2 regions of the Sphingobacterium sp. NPDC055431 genome follow, and region 1 is predicted to be linked to the other one. Evidence: riboswitches for the same ligand, from Rfam matches in the RefSeq annotation. Region 1 holds a riboswitch; the other holds the start of a gene.

Region 1 (8,280 bases):
CTTAACTTCTCACACGGTTCTCAGGAAGATCACTTAAAGGTAATCAACACAATCAACGAAATCAACCAAGAACACCCTTTCAACGTAGGTATTTTAGCCGATCTTCAAGGTCCTAAAATCCGTATCGGAAAAATGAAAGAAGGTGGTGCTATCCTTGTCAATGGAAGCACGGTAGAAATGACTACGCACGAACTTATCGGTGACGAAAAGAAAATCTACATCACTTATGACAACTTCCCTAACGACGTAAAAGAAGAAGAAATCATCCTATTGGATGACGGTAAACTGCAATTGCGCGTTCTTTCAACAAACCACTTGGACACAGTAACTTGTGAGGTTGTTCACGGGGGAATCCTGACTTCTAGAAAAGGTGTAAACCTTCCTAATACAAAAGTTTCTATCCCTTCATTAACAGAAGAGGATCTAGACAACTTGAACTTCGCCCTTGACCACGGTGCTGACTGGATTGCCATGTCTTTCGTGCGTTCAGCTGAAGACATCAAACAATGTAAGGAAATCATCAAGAAAAAAGGTTCACATGCTAAGGTGATCGCTAAGATCGAAAAACCTGAGGCTATTGACAATATCGACAGCATTATCGAAGCTACGGATGCGATCATGGTTGCTCGTGGTGACCTAGGTGTTGAACTTCCAATGGAAGAAGTACCAGGACTTCAAAAAATCATTGCTCAAAAATGTCGTAACCTTTCAAAACCGGTTATCATTGCAACACAGATGTTGGAAAGTATGATCACTACCCCTCGCCCAACACGTGCGGAGGTGAATGACGTTGCTAACTCTGTAATCGATGGTGCTGATGCTGTGATGTTGAGTGGTGAAACTTCAGTTGGTGAATTCCCAGAGATCGTAATCGAGACTATGGCGAAAGTGATCACCCATGTTGAAGCGACTTCATATCCGTACTACAGCGAAAAAGAGCAGTTAGGTACTGTTCCTGTAACGCGTATTCCAGATGCAATATGTAGCTCATCGATCTTCTTGGCAGAGAAAACCCATGCTTCTGCAATCGCTGTCATGACTTCTTCTGGCTATACTGCCATGGAAATCTCCAGCTACCGTCCTGATGCTGACATCTATGTCTTCACAGGTAACAAATCCTTGTTGCGTACGCTTAGCTTATGCTGGGGTGTGAAAGCATTCATTTACGAAAAATATGAATCTACTGATGGTACTATCCAAGATGTAAACTACTTATTGAGAGAACGTCACTTGGTAGAACCTGGCCAGATCGTAATCAACACTTCTTCTACCCCTCTTCATGAGAAAGGCAGAACGAACACCATCCGTGTTTCTGAAGTAAAATAATTACAAAACGATACAAAAAAAGAGCCTCAATGAGGCTCTTTTTTTGTATCGTCTATTTTCAAGCTATCTCTTGATTATTGGCGACTTGACGGTCGCTGAATCCTGTTTGACAATCCTAGAATGCTCGTCCAGCTTCTTTGTTCCCGGCATTTTCACCGACCCCTCACCTGACAGTTTTTTCTCCAAGATTACAGTATCATCATGCTCCTTCAGCACATCATGTGGAGTAACCATAAAGCCCTGTCTATTGCCCTTATAGGCATTGGGAATCTCTACTGATTTATTCATGGAATCCAACAAGGGGATCTTGAACTGCTTTAAACTATCCTTGGGATTAAGGTCAACCTTAAAATCTAATGGTTTCTTTTTTTGAATATTTTGATTATTTTCCGCAGAAGAAGGAATTGCCCAAATCAGGAATAAGAAGGAAATCAAGATGAAATTTTTCATAATCAGTATCTTAAGTCATTATTCTATAACAAAAGAAATCCTATTCTGCTAAAAAAGCTAAAAACTTGCTGTTAAATTGTGTTAAATGAGAAAATTAGCTGTTTTCCCTTATTACTTTTGTAACAAATGAAAAAAAGAAGTATTGCATTGATTATTTGGCTTATGTCCATTGCGCTGATCGGCGTAATGGCAATGCAGTATTATTTTGTGCGGGAATCCTTCATCAAGGAGTCCAAACTTTTTGATGAGGAAGTCAAGGCATCCCTTTCGGCCGTGGCCAATAAGATCGAGCGTCAGGAAATCTATGATTTCGCAAGGGAACAAGAACGACTTAACCAAGAGAAGTTCAGGATTGACCAGGAACGCATCCAAAAGAACGAGAAGATCCTTGCCTTGCAGGTGCAATACCAGGACAGCATCAAAACCTTGCAGAGAAGGGCTTTTGCCCATACCACCAGGTTCAACTTCCTGGAAAGAGAACTGAACCAACAGTTCCCGGCGGTACCCATCAGCAATGATTTCTACGAAACGTACCTAAAGAGAAAAGAATACAAGCACCTTGTGCGAATCACCTTGGAACAGGGCCTAACCTCCGACAATACCATTGGAGAGTTCACCAATGTGGAGGCCATCAAGGTCGTCCCTAGGGTTGCGCAGAAGGACGATAGCACCCGATACCTGATCCCCGTATTCAACCCACCTTCCACCGAAGCGATTGCTTACCAGATCAGGACCCTACCTCCGCGTTATGATTCCAAGACCCTGTCAAAGATCGAGGAACTCGAGATTAAGCTCAATAACCTGAGAGGACAGCGATTATCAGAGGCCGCAACACTATATGACACCATTGCCATGTTAGGAGGCAAGAAAAGCTCTGTAATCGCCGATGTAGCCATGGGTATGGAATTATCCAAAAGACCTTTGGCCGAACGTATCAACGGGAAGAAAACCGTCAATCTATTGATCCACGAACTCCGTGAAAGAGGAATAAAATCCTCCTTCGTCATGGAGATCAAGGATTTCAATAAGATGCCCGTTTTCCAAGGAGTCTATCAATTCAACAACGAGCAACTCAAGGAAGTCAATAATCCTTTGATCTATACCGCTAGACTATTCCAAGGAGACCGTGGCAATGCTCCTGGCGAGCTCAGCATACATTTCCCTAACAAGGGCGGAATTATTGCCGAGACCATGGGCTATTGGCTATTTCCGACCATCCTAGCCTTATTGGCGCTGTTGATCGGATGTTTTGCCTATACCTTGAGCATCATCTTCAAACAGAAGAAGATGTCGGAGATGAAAACCGACTTCATCAACAACATGACCCACGAGTTCAAGACGCCTGTAGCCACCATCATGATCGCCAGTGAATCCTTACGTGACCCTGAGATTTCCGCCGATGGCAAGCGTGTCAACAAATTGGCAAACATTATCTACGATGAGAATGTCCGTTTAGGCTCGCATATCGAACGCGTCCTGAACATTGCCCGTCTGGAGAAAGAAAACCTAAAGATCGAGCGCACCAATGTGCACATCAACTCCTTGGCCAACGCAGTCTTGGAGAGCATGCGACTACAGATGGACAAGGCAGAAGGCACCTTGAATATTGACATTTCAGCAGGCAATGATTTAGTGGTTGGCGATGAACTTCACCTTTCCAATGTGATGTTCAACCTGGTCGACAATGCAATTAAATACTCTCAAGAAAAACCAGAAATCACTTTTAAGACTTTTAATAGAGGGAACAGTATCGTAATATCAGTTGCAGACAAGGGAATGGGAATGACCAAGGACCAACAGGAAAAGATATTTGACCAGTTCTATCGCATACCTACGGGAAATATCCACAACGTGAAAGGCTTCGGTCTAGGGCTAAGCTATGTTAACGATATCATCAAAAGACTGAACGGAAAAATCTCCGTAAAAAGCGAAAAAGATAAAGGCACACAATTTGAAGTAACGCTTCCTTTAAAGGACGCATCCAAGGAAGTAGCATAACATAAGAAAGAGAAAAGTATGAATCAAAAGATATTATTAGCAGAAGATGATCCTAATTTGGGCGAATTACTGAAGGATTATCTTGAATTAAAAGGAAAATTTGACGTTGTGCTCTGTACAGATGGTCAAGAAGGAATGGATGCCTTCCGAAAGGAAGAATTCGACCTTTGCATCCTGGATGTCATGATGCCCAAAAAAGATGGCTTCTCCCTTGGAAAGGATATCCGCAAGATCAATCAGACGGTCCCTATCATCTATGCTACTGCAAAAGGCATGATGGAGGACAAAACCCAGGCCTTCGAACTAGGTGGTGACGACTATATCACCAAGCCTTTCCGTGTTGAAGAACTTTTATTGAGAATAAATGCGCTATTAAAGAGAGCTTCCAAGGACAAAGAAGAAGAAGTATCAGACAAGTTTGAGATCGGCGATTATTTCTTCGATTACACCAGTCAGATTATCTCCTACAAAGGTCAACAGCAGAAACTGTCTACCAAGGAGGCCGAGTTGCTTCGTTTGCTTTGCTTAAAGAAAAACGATGTCCTGACCCGCGAAGAAGCCCTGATCAAAATATGGCATGACGACAATTACTTTACCGGCCGAAGCATGGACGTATTCCTAAGTAAACTGAGGAAATACCTCAAAGAAGATCCAAACGTGGAAATCGTCAATGTGCATGGTAAAGGATATAAATTGTTGGTTAGCTAAAAAGACTTGAGACAATAGACATAAGACAGTAGACTGAAGATATGGGATAAATATCTGTCCAATTTCATGTCCTAAAGATAAAAATATTATTACCATAAGAAAGGGGAATAGTTTACACTATTCCCCTTTCTTATGGTTGTTTAAGGACCTCAGCTTTTCTATTGTCTTGTGTCTTTTGTCTGATAGTCTAAAGATTTTCCTTGGAAAATAAAAATCTTATCCATAACTTAGCCGACGCTTATAGAGAAAGGCAGAGGGACTAGACCCGATGAAGCCTTAGCAACCTGTCACTTGACAAGGTGCTACATTCTACCCCGATTGGGAAAGATAAGCTGGTTACAGGAATCCTAGGTAGCCTTCTCTTAGCAAAAAGACTTATTGGAATTTATTTAATTTAGTAGAGAACTATATGCTATTAACAAACAATTTAGGCTACCCACGTGTGGGTGCTTTCCGTGAACTGAAGAAAGCTAACGAAGCTTACTGGGCAAAGAAAATCAGCGCGGAAGAATTATTGCAGGCTGGACTTAAAATCCGTGAAAGCAATTGGAAGACTCAAAAAGATGCAGGTATCGAATTGATCCCATCGAATGATTTCTCATTCTATGACCAAGTCCTAGACTTATCTTTAACTGTTGGAGCTATTCCCGCTCGTTACAACTCCCTTTTGAACAAAATCGATCGCCAATATAACCTAGACTTATATTTTGCGATGGCTCGTGGTTTCCAAGAAGGTGGCGTTGATGTAACTGCCATGGAAATGACCAAGTGGTTTGATACAAACTACCACTATATCGTTCCTGAATTCGTGAAAGATCAAGAATTCAAACTGACTTCAGAAAAATTCCTAAGTGAATACAATGAAGCAAAACAATCAGGTATCGAAACTAAACCTGTCCTGATTGGCCCTATCACTTACTTATTGTTAGGTAAAGAAAAAGAAGCTGATTTTAACCGTATCGATCTAATCGACAGATTACTTCCAGTATACGAAGAGATCTTGGCTAAACTTGCTGATGCTGGCGCTAAATACGTGCAGATCGATGAGCCTTTCTTGGCTTTAGATATCGATGATGCTACCAAAGCTCTTTACGGAAAAGTATTCGAAAAGTTAGCTGCAGCTGCCAAAGGCATCAAATTAATCGTTGCTACATACTTCGAGGCATTAGGAAACAACGAAGACATTGCTGTTAACCTTCCTGTGCATGCGTTACACCTAGACTTAGTTCGTGGTGAAAACCAACTTGACACGATATTATCCAAAGTTCCTGCTTCCCTAACCCTTTCATTAGGTGTTGTTGAAGGCCGTAACATTTGGAAAAACGACTACGAAAACTCATTGAAAAAAATCAAACAAGCTGTTGATGCTTTAGGAAAAGACCGTGTATGGATCGCTCCTTCTTCATCTTTATTGCATGTTCCTTTTGATTTGGACAATGAGAACAATGAAGAGTCCCTACCTGCTGAGGTTAAAAACTGGTTAGCATTCGCTAAACAAAAATTAGCTGAGGTAAAAGACCTTGCAGTATTGGCTGAAGGTGAAGTTGATGCTGAAACACAAAAACGTTTCGACGCAAACAAAGAAGCTGCTGAAAGCCGCCGTACTTCTCCATTAATCCACAGACCAGAGGTTAAAAACCGCGTCAGCAACATCACTGATGAAGATGCTAAGCGTACTTCTACTTTCAACGCTCGTAAAGAAGCGCAACAAGCGAAGTTCAATCTTCCAGGATTCGCAACCACTACAATCGGTTCATTCCCACAAACTAAGGATGTTCGTAAATGGAGAGCTGACTTGAAAAAAGGTGCCATCTCTCAAGAAGAATACGATAAAGAAATCGCTGCTGAAACAGAAAGAACAATCCGTTTACAGGAAGATTTAGATATCGATGTATTGGTACACGGTGAATTCGAACGTAATGACATGGTGGAATACTTCGGTGAGCAATTAGCTGGATATGCATTCACACAAAACGGATGGGTTCAATCTTACGGTTCTCGTTGTGTTAAACCTCCAATTATTTTTGGTGATGTTTACCGTCCTGAAGACATGACTGTTCGTTGGTCTGCTTATGCGCAGTCTTTGACTAACCGTCCTGTAAAAGGAATGTTGACTGGTCCTGTAACCATCTTACAATGGTCATTCGTACGTAACGACCAACCTCGTTCTACAACTACATACCAAATCGCTTTGGCAATCTTGGACGAAGTTCAGGCATTGGAAAAAGCAGGTATCAAGATCATCCAAATTGATGAGCCAGCTATCCGTGAAGGACTTCCTCTACGCAAAGCTGATCAGCAGGAATACTTAGACTGGGCTGTACGTGCATTCCGCGTTTCTTCATCCAATGTTGATGACGATACACAAATCCACACGCACATGTGCTATTCTGAGTTCAACGATATTATCCAAGATATCGCTGCCATGGATGCTGACGTAATCACCATCGAGACTTCTCGTTCTCAAATGGAACTGTTAGATGCTTTCGCAGACTTCAAATATCCTAACGATATTGGTCCAGGTGTATATGATATCCACTCTCCACGTGTTCCTAGCACAGAAGAGATGGTTAACTTATTACGCAAAGCAAAAGCAGTAGTTCCTGCAGAGCAATTATGGGTAAACCCTGACTGTGGTCTGAAGACTCGTGCTTGGCCAGAAACTAAAGCTGCCTTAGAATCTATGGTAGAAGCTGCCAAAATCCTAAGAGCTGAATAAGAAACATTAGTAATTTAAAATAAGATAAAGGCCGAGCAATTTTTGTTCGGCCTTTTACTTATCATTTATTTTAATACAGGTTTCTTTCGATTGGCAAAATAATAGATCGGCACTCCCATCAGGATCAATATAAACCCAGGCCAGGTGTACTGTGGTTTATACAAGATCAAAAGCACACAGAAAGCTGTTCCGATCAAGAGATAGACCAATGGAGGGATAGGATATAAGAATGTTTTATAGGGTCTTTCCAGATCAGGTCTCTTCCAGCGCTGATACATCATCGCCAGGACCGTGATCATATAGAAAATCACGATCACAAAGGACACCATGTCCAATAGGTTCCCATACTGCCCGCTCAAACACAATAGCGAAGCCCAGATTCCCTGAAACCACAGGGACCTTTCCGGAACATCATTCTTGTTGTTTGGAATGGCCTGCTTCAGAAAAAGGCCATCCTTGGCCATGCTCTGAAAAACCCTTGCTCCTGAAAGCACAATTCCATTCACGCATCCAAAGGTTGAGATCATCACCAATATGGCCATGATAATGGTCCCTGCGCTTCCCAATAACTTTTCAGCAGCAGCTATCGCAACACGATCATTCGCGGCAAAGGCAATTTCTTCTCGATTTAAAGTGGCTAAATAAACATAATTGGCAAACAGGTAGAGGATCATCACCAAGCTGGTTCCGATCACCATGGCTATTACCACAGTCTTCTTCGCATTCTTAATCTCCCCCGCCACGAAGGTTACATTTTCCCAGGCTACACTACTGAAAACCGAACCTACCATGGCCGCAGCAATTCCACCAAGCAACACATTACCTGAAATCTCTTTCCAGCTTGAATGGTCCAGATTTTGCGAAGCAGACCAACCGAAGCTCATGTTCCCTGAAAACTGATTGCTCTCGATCAATAGAAGCCCGCCAACGATCAGGGCCAATAGGGCAATGACCTTGGAAGAGGTGAAGACGGATTGGACAATCTTGCCACTCCGCACCCCCTTACTGTTGATAAAAGTTAACAACAGTATGATTCCAATGGCAAGGATCTGCATCCAGGTGATCATAAAGGTGCCATT
Region 2 (8,280 bases), on a different contig from region 1:
CGGCATCACGACACGCTGTTTAAAAGCTTCCGTTACACCACCCGTACCTACACTGATCTCTCCCGAAATAGCGGTTGTTTGCTGGAATTCAGGATGGTTATTATATAGGATAATTGGGTTTTTTCTCGAAAAGGTATCTTGAAAGACCTGTTGATGCAATTCATACCACACCTCAGATTCCTTTGCAAGCCAATTCATCATGGAATCATTTTGCAAATAATAATAAATATTGAAATGTGGGGTATCATAAACTTTGAAATCAAGCTTCTTATACCTCATCTTATTCTGCCCGAAATATTGGGCACTAGCTTGTCCTGGCATCAAGGCCATACATACTGCCAAAACAAGATTAATGCATAAAATTCTCGCAAATAGCATATGGTTAAATTTCATAACTGATTATTAGTCAATAAAAATAATAAAATCAATTCACTTCAGTCGATTAATTCGTCTCCTCCTGTTGCTCTTCCGTGTTATTTTGATTAAGTAAATCAGGTAGAACAATATTAGGAATCTCAGCATCAGGATTCAAGCCCTCGGTACTGCTACTATCCTGACGAACACGCACTCTAGGTCCTGGACAGTTGTATTTCTTGGTAATTTCAACTGTTGATTCCGGAAATTTCCCAAAGGTCACCCCTAATTCAGGATGTTTATAAAGCTCTTCCATAAACAGGGCATAGATCGGTAATGCAGTCTTAGACCCTTCTCCAGTTGCAGAACTCTTAAAATGTATGCTTTGTTCATCACAACCTACCCACACTCCAGCAACCAAATCTTTCGTTACCCCCATGTACCAACCGTCAACATAATCTGAAGAAGTACCTGTTTTACCACCGATTTGATTCTCATCCTGAAAAAGGTCCCATTCCCATAAAGCTTGGGATGTGCCCCCCGACTCTTCGATGGTACCCCTAAGCATATAGCCCATTAACCAAGCATTTTCAGCAGTAATTGCCTCCTTCGTAGTGGTTTTGAATTCAGCCAATACCTTTCCATCCTTATCTTCAATCCTTGAAACCAATACAGGCTCCGTACGCTTTCCTTCATTCATGAAGGTGCTATAACCCCTGACCATTTCAAAAACGGAAACATCATTCGAGCCCAATCCAACTGACGGCACCGACTCCAATTTACTATCAATACCACATTTATGAGCCATCTCCACAACCTTATCCCAACCTACTTTCTCTGTGATCTGTGCAGTAACCGTATTTAATGAACGAGCCATGGCATGTCTTAGCGACAAGTCACTGTGAGAAAATGACCAATCCGCATTTTTTGGCTCCCAGATCTCATGTTCCCCTTTATTGTTTATGAATTCAATTTTTACTGGCTTATCGGTGAATTTATCACATGGTGCCATACCAGACTCCAAGGCTGCTGCATAAGCAAAAGGCTTAAAGGTAGATCCAGCCTGTCTTTTCGCTTGGTTTACATGGTCAAATTTGTAATAGTTGTGATTGATACCACCAACCCAAACTTTAATATTTCCATTGTATGGGTCCATGACCATCATTCCTGTATTCAACATGGTCAGGTAATGTTTCAGCGAATCCATGGTCGAATAATCCACTTTCTCCATTCCATCCCAGGTAAAGACCTCCATGGATTTTTTCTTGTTCAACTCCTCAAAAACCTTGGCTTCATCATTGTATTTTTTCATCAATGATGCATAAGCCGGAAGTTTTTTCGCATGGTCTTCCAAAAAATTAGGGATCACATTACCTTCTTTATCTCTCCATGGCAGATCATTTCCCCAAACATTGTCCAGACGCTGTTGCAATTCCTTCATCTTGGTTGAAACAACAGTTTCAGCAATTTCCTGCATCCTGGAATCAATAGTTGTATATATTTTCAGACCACTGGTATAGATATCAATTTCGTTTTCTTCACCCCATTCTTCCAACCATTTTTCGACTGCCGTACGAAGGTAGGAATCGTTGGAATTGCGAACTTCCTGATTATTCAGGTTCAAGCCCAAGGAATCTTTACTCAGGGTTGCTACTTCATCCTTTTTCAGATAACCTTCTTTTTCCATTTGGTTTAGAACGACGTTTCTACGTTGCAGAGCGTTCTTAGGATTTCTGATTGGATTATAATAGGTAGTACCCTTCAACATACCGACCAAAACAGCAGCTTCATTGACGGTAACTTCACTTGGCAGCTTATCAAAATACCTTACAGATGCCGACTTAATACCGTAGGCATTATTGCTAAACGAAACGGTATTCAGGTACATCGTCAAGATTTCTTCTTTGCTGTATTTGCTCTCCAATTTGAAGGCAGTCATCCATTCCTTGTACTTTGTGACCAACAGACCAACTCCCGGGATCTTCCCTAACAGTCCTTGAGCATCCTTGTAGCGAGTTCTATATAAATTCTTTGCAAGTTGCTGGGTAATAGTACTTGCACCTCGATCACTTCCACTTAAAGTTGAAAACACTCCGCCAAACAACCCAATAAAATCCACCCCATGATGCTTTCTAAAACGAACATCTTCAGTAGCAATTAGGGCATTAACGATATTTGGAGAAATACTATCATAAGGGACAGGATCACGATCTTGCTTGTAATAGCGACCGACTAAAACAGAGTCGGCGGTAAAAAGTTCGGAAGAAACATTCAGTTCAGGCAACAATATTTCTTTCTTAGTAGGCGATGATCCGAACAAGCCTAGGAAGTTAATTTGTACCGCGCAAGTAAATAAGATAATAAAGTAAATAACAATCAGTGCGATACGCAAAAATTTGTTCCGGACTCGTCTAAACATACGGTAAATATGAACAAAACTTTGGAAAAAATCATATCAATTCGCCCAAAAATGAACCTTGAAATGAAAATTAACGAAATTTAACAAATGAAATTTTTGGTTTTTAACTAGGCTGTTTTTCCGAGACTTATAATAGCAAAAACTGTTCCTAAATTCTCTTTTGTTTACAACAATTTTATCTTATTGAATATTATTCCCTATTTTTACCTGACTTATTTATCGGGGACATGTTAAAGCAAACACTACAACAAAAATTATTACAGAAACTTTCACCGCAACAAATTCAATTCATAAAATTGCTTCAGGTACCTACTGTATCATTAGATGCCCGTATCAAAGAAGAACTTGAAGAGAATCCAGCCTTGGAAGATGGTAGTTTGACCAACATGAACGACCCTGTCGAAGAATACCCAGACAAAGATCCGGATGACGACTTCAACATGGAAGACAATAGCTATGATGACGAATTCAGCGTAGATGAATATATCCAGGAAGACGACTATAAAGATTACGGTGGAGGTTATGACCATGATGATGAGGATGGTAAAAAAGAAATCCCTATCGCAGTCCAAGACTCCTTCTTTGAAAATCTTCAAAATCAGCTTGACTTACTTGCCCTTTCTGATAAAGATTATGTACTAGGCCAACAAATCATCGGTTCCTTGGATGATGATGGTTATCTGCGCCGACCTATCCTTTCTCTGATCGACGACCTAGCCTTTTCCCAAAATGTCATCGTTGAAGAAGATGAGGTTGAAGAGATGCTGAAAATTGTTCAAACCTTTGACCCAGCGGGAATTGGCGCCAGAAATCTTCAGGAATGCTTGAGCATACAACTTCGTAAGAAAGATCAAAATAATCCAATAATTCAACAGGCCCAATTGGTTGTAGAGAACTACTTGGATGAATTCACCAAAAAACATTACGATAAAATCGAAAAGCAATTGGGAGTAAACTCCGAAGAGCTTAAAGAAATTGTAAACGAAATCTTAAAACTGAATCCTAAACCAGGCGATTCAGGAGCTGTTGCTGGTAAGCAATTGCAGATTATCCCAGATTTCCATATCTCCAACAACGACGGTGTCCTGCACCTGACCTTAAATGGCAGGAACGCACCAGAGCTTCGTGTGTCCCGCTCCTACCAGGAAATGTTTGAACATTACGAAAAAGCCGAAAAGAACGACAAGAAAATGCGTGAGGCCGTTCAGTTTGTTAAACAGAAACTGGACTCTGCAAAATGGTTTATCGACGCCATCAAACAAAGACAGCAGACTTTGTTGAAAACCATGAATGCCATTATGGAATATCAATATGACTATTTCTTAACAGGTGATGACAGAATGCTGAAACCTATGATCTTGAAGGATATTGCCGACAAGATCGAAATGGACATTTCAACGGTTTCCCGTGTTGCGAATTCCAAGTATGTCCAAACCGAATTTGGCACTTTCCTTTTAAAATCTTTCTTCTCTGAAGCCATTCAGACTGAGTCCGGTGAAGAGGTTTCCAACAAGGAAGTCAAGAAAATCTTGGAAGAATGCATCGCCAATGAGGATAAGAGAAAACCTCTGGCAGATGAGAAACTAACAGAGATTTTAAAAGAAAAAGGCTATTCCATTGCCCGTAGGACAGTTGCAAAATATCGCGAGGCCATGAATATCCCTGTTGCCCGCCTGAGAAAAGAATTATAGAAAATTTTTATTTGACACTTGCATATTAAAATATAATCTACTAAGTTTGTAGAGTATTCAGAATTGCAGATGCAATACCAACCGAGTGACAGACACCGCGGTGGTAAATCGATACGGGCAACAAGCCAAAATAAACGAATATTGCAAAGTCTTTTAAGACGCCTCTGAATGCAATTATGGTTAAACCCTTTAAACATTAATTGTATGTCGAACACAACAAAACCCTTACACCAGCACCTAGTGGAGAAATTCCACCACTATTCCACCAACGAATTAGTTGTATTGAACAATGATTTGGTAAAATCCAATTGGGGTGCAAACAAAACAGCTTTTAGGACTGCATTGATTTCCGCACTATCCAATCGCGGAATCGATCTGTCAGCCATAATCAGTACGGAAGACGGCTTTACCCAGATCCAAAGTGTCCCAGTGAAACTATCTGAAAATAAATTAATTCCTTTATGTTAGGTTAGGGAGATGTGAGATATGAGATCTGAGATGTGAGATATAAAGGTTAATACCTTTGTACTCACATCTCAATACTTTAAAAATGAGTCAGTACGGTTAATATCTCAATACTCATATCTCACATCTCAATACAATAAAAATGAGTCAGTACGGTTAATATCCCAATACTCATATCTCACATCTCAATACTATCCCTAAAACCTCCCTATCGCGTACAGTGCGAACGTTCCTAGCCAATGGCTTCCCATATAGTCGTCTTCAGCACTTAAGTTAGCTATGGAGAAGTTAAAATGTTCTATAGCATTGCCTTTTAAATGCTTCAAACTTCCATCGATTTTACTGATGCCGGAAAGACATGCTGCTCGGCTATAATTCAAACCATCCAAATGAACCAATTTACCGTCCGTCCTATCCTTAACTATTTCGGGTTTCAATTCGAAGGAAGGGTCAAACAATCCTGGCATAAATCCTTTCAACCACGTTAAATACTCATTCTTTTCCATCAATTTACTCATCAAATAAGCTTCTTCTAAACATGGGGAAAGAAAATCATATCCACTCGGTTCATAGGCCAGATCACAATTCTTATCGTTTTGGAACAAACGCATTGAGTTTTCTTGAATGGATTTCTTAAAGGCCTCATCCCCTACGGAATTGGCATAATCCAAAGAAAGCGATAAACTAAAGGCCGAATTATCATGTTGTCCCGCCCTAATTGGGTATACCAATTTTGGGAGATATTCGATATATCGCTTGACCAACAGATCCACTAATGGCTGTAAAGCCACTTTCCAGCGCTGCCCATCCTCATCTTCCCAATTTGCCAGTTCTTCTTGCAACTTGAACAGCCAAGCCCAACCATAAGTCCTTTCAAACCCTAAATTGTTCTTGTCATTGAAAAAAGCAATTTCAGTTTGCACATTCTCAGGCGTAATATGGCTATTCAACACTTTCCTCATATTCCCTTCTTTATCTAGTTCAGGAAATGCCTTCAGCAATTTTATTACTGACCAATAACCATGAACAGAGGAATGCCAGTCAAAACATCCATAAAAGACAGGCCGAAGGGATTTGGGCGATTTAAGATCAGCTCCTGACCCCAAGACTTGGCCTAACTTATTGGGATACTCCACCTCAATACAATGGGTCGGCATGGCATAAATTTCCTGTGCTAATTCAAGGGATAATTTCACGTCTTCGACTTGCACTCCTTCTTCATTTTTCGATGGGTTATTGCAACCATAGAACAAAAGAACCGTAAGCGCAAAGATGTTTGAACATATTTTTTTCATACTAGTAAAATTGGCAATATATTTGAGTTATAAAAATAACATTTATAAACAATAACAATCTACAATATGAACATTAGTGACTTAATTTCAGGAAGCATTGGTTCACAAGCTACTGAAGGAATATCAGAAAAATTAGGACTTGATAAAAACCAAACCCAATGGGTTGTTTCTGCAGCTATCCCATTGATGATGTCTGCCTTGAATTACAATGCGCAAAAGGGCCCTGAACAAGCTCAAGGCATACAAAAAGCATTGGATAACCACTCTGGGGGGATATTCGATAACCTAGCAGGATTATTTAATCAAGGACCAACAGAAGATGAAGATAAAATTGTAAATCACATCTTTGGTCGCAACACCGATACGGTAAAACAATCCCTTTCTGAAAAATCAGGAATTAGCATGGGGAAAATCGGTGGCATTTTAGCACTATTGGCTCCTTTGGTAATGGGTTATTTAGGTAAAAAGAAACAAGCTGACGCTGGAACTGGCGGCGGAGGGATTGGAGACCTTTTAGGAAGCATCCTTGGAGGTGGCTCGTCAAATGCCGGTGCTTCAGGAGGCGGAATCGGTGATTTGATCGGAAGCGTATTAGGAGGCGGTGGTTCTAGCACTGCTAGCTCATCACAACCTAATATTGCAGGTGGTTTAGGTGATTTAGTTGGACAGTTTTTCGACCAGAAAAACGACAATAGTGCTAAAGGCAACATCTTGGATAGCCTTGCTGGAATGTTTGGAAAATAAACGAATAATTATACAACCACAAAGGGATTGGTCAATTTGATCAATCCTTTTTTTATTTTATTCCATCCGATTGCGAAAACGATTATATTTACACATGCAATCTAAAATAAGCTTCAAAAACGATTATAGTGAGGGTGCTCACCCCAATATATTAAACCTTCTATCCCAAACCAATCTTGATCAGGAAGCCGGTTATGGGGAAGATAACCTCAGCCTAAAAGCAAAATCTTTCATCAAAAAAAGAATCAACAATCCAGATGCTGAGATCTATTTTGTTTCTGGAGGTACCCAAGCAAACATGCTGGTCATTAGCCATCTCCTTAAACCATACGAATCCGTGATTGCTGCCGATACCGGACATATTGAGGTCCATGAAACTGGTGCCATTGAAAATACAGGACACAAAATCAATTGTATCCCCAACAAAGATGGTAAAATTTCCATTCCGGGAATACAAGCTGCCCTAGATTACCATACCGACAACCATATGGTCAAACCTGCTATGGTCTATATTTCGCAGTGCACAGAAATCGGAAGCATCTACAGCAAAGCAGAATTGGTAGAAATCTCCTCATTCTGTAAATCAAATGGATTGATATTATTTGTAGACGGTGCTAGGCTGGCTACTGCACTGACTTCAGCCTATGCTGACCTGAACATCGAAGATTTAGCAATTCTTGCAGATGTATTCTACATCGGGGCAACAAAAAATGCTGGATTATTAGGTGAAGCCATTGTATTCAAAAACAAAGAACTCGCTCATGGTTTCGATTACTATATCAAGCAAAAAGGAGCTCTAATGGCTAAAGGTCGAATCTTAGGGGCACAATTCTACGCACTGTTTGAAGACAACCTGTTTTTTGACCTAGGAAAACATGCCAACCAAATGGCCGCTAAAATAGCTGATGCATTCCAATCCAGAGGCTTTGAATTCTCTAGCAAACCCGTTAGCAACCAAATCTTCCCTATCCTTCCATATTCCGCCATAAAAGAACTCCATAAAAAATATGAATTCTATGTTTGGCAGAAGTTAAATAGTGATAAGGCCGTGGTACGGATAGTGACCTCCTGGGCAACAGCTGAATCAGTCATAGATCAGTTTATCGCAGATCTTCCTCAGGCTTTTTAGGTTAAATAGCCATAATTCCTTATTTTAGGAGAATACCCTAAATCTAGACTATGACTGTAGAAGAATTTGTGATATTGGTAGATCAACAGGACAATGAAATTGGCCAAATGGAAAAACAAGAGGCTCACCTTCAAAACCGAAAACATCGTGCTTTCTCTGTATTCCTTTTGGACGATCAAGGTA

What was found. A riboswitch is a leader RNA that binds a small molecule or an ion and turns the genes downstream of it on or off. The one in region 1 is predicted to bind S-adenosylmethionine.
Region 2: linked by a shared signal. The riboswitch ahead of ACWIB3_RS15660 (5-oxoprolinase) and the one ahead of metE (5-methyltetrahydropteroyltriglutamate--homocysteine S-methyltransferase) in region 1 are both predicted to bind S-adenosylmethionine.

The regions. Positions count from the first base shown of each region.
Region 1 covers NZ_JBSHLH010000011.1:100,665-108,944, forward strand. The annotation lists gene pyk (pyruvate kinase) at 1-1,326, shown strand, start outside; gene ACWIB3_RS11645 (hypothetical protein) at 1,390-1,776, opposite strand; gene ACWIB3_RS11650 (sensor histidine kinase) at 1,903-3,774, shown strand; gene ACWIB3_RS11655 (response regulator transcription factor) at 3,793-4,482, shown strand; SAM riboswitch class I at 4,718-4,816, shown strand; gene metE (5-methyltetrahydropteroyltriglutamate--homocysteine S-methyltransferase) at 4,892-7,201, shown strand; gene ACWIB3_RS11665 (APC family permease) at 7,267-8,280, opposite strand, start outside.
Region 2 covers NZ_JBSHLH010000020.1:38,629-46,908, forward strand. The annotation lists gene ACWIB3_RS15645 (peptidase MA family metallohydrolase) at 1-393, opposite strand, end outside; gene ACWIB3_RS15650 (transglycosylase domain-containing protein) at 443-2,773, opposite strand; gene rpoN (RNA polymerase factor sigma-54) at 3,001-4,464, shown strand; SAM-I-IV-variant riboswitch at 4,513-4,607, shown strand; gene ACWIB3_RS15660 (5-oxoprolinase) at 4,669-4,932, shown strand; gene ACWIB3_RS15665 (DUF2891 domain-containing protein) at 5,127-6,224, opposite strand; gene ACWIB3_RS15670 (DUF937 domain-containing protein) at 6,291-6,968, shown strand; gene ACWIB3_RS15675 (threonine aldolase family protein) at 7,063-8,097, shown strand; gene idi (isopentenyl-diphosphate Delta-isomerase) at 8,148-8,280, shown strand, end outside.